2 regions of the Pantoea sp. X-Soil-YNGN-775 genome follow, and region 2 is predicted to be linked to the other one. Evidence: predicted binding sites of a transcription regulator. Region 2 holds the regulator's gene; the other holds the start of a gene.
What was found. Region 2 encodes PhoB, which activates phosphate uptake and scavenging genes when phosphate is short. Its sites were predicted from a motif close to CTGTCATAAAACTGNCNNAT; they were not measured.

Region 1 (2,203 bases), 300 kb from region 2:
ACGCTGCTCTTCCAGCAGTTTATTGTTCTCCAGCAGCACCCGACGGCGATCCGCCAGTTCCAGTTTGATATCTTCCATCGCCTGCAGAATGCGCTCACGCGGCGTCACGTAGTGCGTTTTCGGGTAGATGGTAAAGCGCGGCACCACCGAGTCAATCTGGCCGGTGAGTGGGTCAAACAGCGACAGGCGCTCTACTTCTTCGTCGAACAGTTCAACGCGCAGGGCGATATCGTCCGATTCGGCCGGGAAGATGTCGATCACTTCGCCGCGCACCCGGAACGTACCGCGCTGGAACGCCTGATCGTTGCGGGTGTACTGCAGCTCCGACAGTCGGCGCAGAATGCTGCGCTGGTCGATAATCATGCCGCGGGTCAGGTGCAGCATCATTTTCAGGTAGAGATCGGGATCGCCCAGACCGTAGATCGCCGAAACCGAGGCGACCACAATCACATCGCGCCGCTCCAGCAGCGCTTTGGTCGCCGACAGACGCATCTGCTCAATGTGTTCGTTAACCGAGGCATCCTTTTCGATAAAGGTGTCGGAACTCGGCACATAGGCTTCCGGCTGGTAGTAGTCGTAGTAAGAGACGAAAAATTCGACTGCGTTATCCGGGAAAAACTCCTTCATTTCACCGTACAACTGCGCCGCCAGCGTTTTGTTGGGCGCTAAAACCATGGTTGGACGGTTGAGATCGGCAATCACGTTGGCGACGGTGAAGGTTTTCCCCGAGCCGGTTACGCCTAATAAGGTCTGGTGGGCCAGTCCATCTTCCAGCCCCTCTTTCAGACGACGAATCGCCTCTGGCTGATCGCCAGAAGGTTTGAAAGCGGAATTCAATTTAAAGGCTTTACTCATGAATGCAGTTCCTGCTGAAGAAGTCGGCGGGCAGCCCACTATTTTACTCTGCTATGGTGATTTTGCCAGAAAATAATACTGGATATAAAAACAGTATTAAGGCAGAGTGATCGTCACTGTCGGGATACTTTTTCACCGTCGATTGCCGCTTGCTTCATCGCACAGGCCGTTGCGCAAGGTTATCCCCAGGCGGGGATCGGATTTAACATTTGTCAATAGACCGTCACAAAATTACAGTTCGATGAACTGACAGATAATTCGCAGGCTTGTTTTTTAATAAGCAGTTGAATTTACTGACTTATGTCTAAAAGCCCAGAATCTCGACATTATGTAACCAGGCCGCGTATTTCCTCGCTTCCAACCTGTTTTCATTACCTAATGCACAAGGTTATCCACAGGAATGGTGGATAAGTGATGGCAGCCCCGCCGCCATCGGCTGTGTATAATTTTTCCCTGCCGCTCGGGTTCGCTAAAAATAATTTTTTTTCCGCTAAATTTAGCCGCTGTCGCTGCACTATTGTTCTGCTTTTTTTACCAGTTTCTTTACTCCGCCCGCTAATCCGCTGCATTAGCTGCCCATTCTTAATCAGAATCGCTGCCTCGTCATCGTCCCTCTGCACCAGAAACACCGCCCGCTGGCACTACAAAAGTGCAGCAATGTTATCACCGGTTGAAATTGATAAGCACTGCTCATCTTTTAGCGCCGCCGCACCGCGCTACTGGCTGAAAAAAGTCTGCGGTGGGATCTGGCCTGGGAATTGCAAGAATGGGTGGCGTCATCGCGCCACAAGCGCACTGTACTGCAAGGGGAGCATGCCCTTGCTGATAACTTGTTTGCCAGACGACACAGAGCGGAAGCATTCAGGCTAATGATCGGGAAGGAGAGTGTCAGATGCTGAGTTTACGTTCGGTAAATCAATTTTACGGTCAAAATCATATTCTGTGGGATGTCGATCTCGATCTGTCGCCTGGCACCTGCACCGGCGTTCTCGGCCGGCCCGGGATGGGGAAAACCACCCTGGTGAACTGCATCATGGGCAGGCTGCCGATCAACAGTGGATCGATCTCCTGGAAAGAGGATGGCTCACCGCCCGCCGACCTGCTGCTGCAACCGGCGGAGCAGCGGGCGCAGATGGGGATTGGCTATGTGCCGCAGGGTCGCCATATTTTTACCCAGATGAGCGTGGAAGATAATTTGCTGATCGCCCTGCTGGCCGGGGCAAATCAGGCTGACCGCCATCGCGCCATCCCCGAAATGGTGTTTGACCTGTTTCCGGCGCTCTATTCGCTGCGGCAGCAGCGCAGCGGCGATCTGCCGATCGATCAACAGCAGCAGCTGGCCCTGGCG
Region 2 (2,203 bases):
GAGCGCGATGTAATCGACCTCAGGAAAGGCGGCGGCCGGAAAGGCGTCCAGCGTGCCGATATAGATGTCACGTACCGAGTCGCTCTGGCTGACGCCGACGGTGGTGAGATGGCCGGTGGCCACGATTGGCAGAGCCGGGTCCAGCGCCCGCGCGGCAGCCACGCGCTGCTGATAATGATGAGCAATCGCCTCCAGCAGCGAGGTCTGCTTGTCGCGTCCGGACTGGCCGGCGCGGCTGCGCAGGATGTCGCGCGGCCGCAGATATGGAATGGCGCACAGCAGCACGCCCGGCGCGCCCTGACGGGTGGTGAGCAGCAGCACATCGCTGTTGGCCTCGGGCGTGGCGATCACCCGGGTATTCAGGCAGGCGAGCAGTTCGCATGACTCATTGAGCGTCGCCACCGAGTCGTGATTGCCCGCCAGCACAATCAGCTGACAGCCGCTGGGCTGCAGCGCCACCACAAAGCGGTTGAACATTTCGCGCGCGTAGCTGGGCGGGGTGCCGGTATCGAACAGATCGCCCGCCACGATTAACGCATCCACCTGATGCTGTTCGATCTGGATCAACAACCAGTCGAGAAACGCCTGATGTTCCGCTGCCCGACTCTTGTTGTAAAAGAACTGCCCCAGATGCCAGTCCGCAGTATGAATGATGCGCATAAAACTCCCTGCCGTTGTAATTCGCCCGGCGATTATACTGGCTCTGTGGCCAAAGCGAAAAATTGTCGCTGCGCGGTCATAATTGATTACCACTGGCCTGAATGAGCGGGTATGTTTTTCATAAAAGTGTCACAAATCTGACGCATAATGGCGCCGCGAATCTCAGTGACAGCCGTCATATCAGCAGGAGTAATAATGGCTAAGCGCATTTTGGTTGTGGAAGATGAAGCCCCAATCCGTGAAATGTTGTGCTTTGTTCTGGAGCAGAACGACTATCAGCCAATTGAGGCGGAAGATTATGACAGCGCAGTGGGTAAGCTGATTGAACCCTGGCCCGATCTGATTCTGCTGGACTGGATGTTACCCGGCGGCAGCGGCATTCAGTTTATTAAGCATCTGAAACGCGAAGCGATGACCCGCGATATTCCGGTGATGATGCTCACCGCCCGCGGTGAAGAAGAGGACCGGGTGCGCGGGCTGGAAGTCGGCGCTGACGATTACATCACCAAGCCGTTCTCGCCAAAAGAGCTGATGGCGCGCATCAAAGCCGTCATGCGCCGTATTTCACCGATGGCGGTGGAAGAGGTGATTGAGATGCAGGGACTGAGCCTGGATCCCTCCTCGCACCGGGTGATGTCGGAAACCACGCCGCTGGAAATGGGCCCTACCGAATATAAACTGCTGCACTTCTTTATGACCCACCCGGAGCGGGTTTATAGCCGCGAACAGCTGCTGAACCACGTCTGGGGCACCAACGTGTATGTCGAAGATCGCACCGTCGATGTTCACATTCGCCGTTTACGTAAAGCGCTGGAAGTCTCCGGCCACGATCGCATGGTACAAACCGTCCGTGGAACAGGGTATCGTTTCTCTGCCCGCTACTAAACGGAGTTTTCACCGTGCTGGAACGCCTCTCCTGGAAGAGATTACTGTCAGAACTGCTGCTGGCGTGTCTGCCTGCGCTGCTGCTTGGCCTGCTGTTCGGTTATCTGCCGTGGCTGCTGTTGCTGAGCGTGCTGGCGGTGCTGCTGTGGCATTTCCACAACCTGATGCGCCTGTCGCACTGGTTGTGGCTCGATCGTACCATGACGCCGCCAGCCGGGCGGGCCAGCTGGGAACCGCTGTTTTACGGGCTCTACCAGATGCAGTTACGCAACCGGCGGCGGCGGCGCGAACTCGGCAACCTGATTAAACGCTTTCGCAGCGGCGCCGAGTCGCTGCCGGATGCGGTGATCCTCACCACCGAAGAGGGCACCATTTTCTGGTGCAACGGGCTGGCACAACAGCATCTCGGGCTACGCTGGCCAGAAGATAATGGCCAGAACATCCTTAACCTGCTGCGCTATCCGGAATTCTCGCGCTATATCCGCCAGCGTGACTTCGACAAACCGCTGACGCTGGTGCTGAATAACCAGTACCACATGGAATTTCGCGTTATGCCCTACAGTGAAGGCCAGTGGCTGCTGGTGGCGCGTGACGTCACTCAGATGCATCAGCTGGAGGGGGCGCGGCGTAACTTCTTTGCCAACGTCAGCCATGAACT

Region 1: the regulator PhoB is predicted to act here: its motif matches at 1,065-1,084, upstream of uvrB (excinuclease ABC subunit UvrB).

Annotation. Positions count from the first base shown of each region.
Region 1 is NZ_AP035945.1:1,242,874-1,245,076, reverse strand. Features, by position in the region: gene uvrB (excinuclease ABC subunit UvrB) at 1-855, opposite strand, end outside; gene AC6I8I_RS05825 (ABC transporter ATP-binding protein) at 1,748-2,203, shown strand, end outside.
Region 2 is NZ_AP035945.1:939,203-941,405, forward strand. Features, by position in the region: gene sbcD (exonuclease subunit SbcD) at 1-660, opposite strand, end outside; gene phoB (phosphate response regulator transcription factor PhoB) at 856-1,545, shown strand; gene phoR (phosphate regulon sensor histidine kinase PhoR) at 1,560-2,203, shown strand, end outside.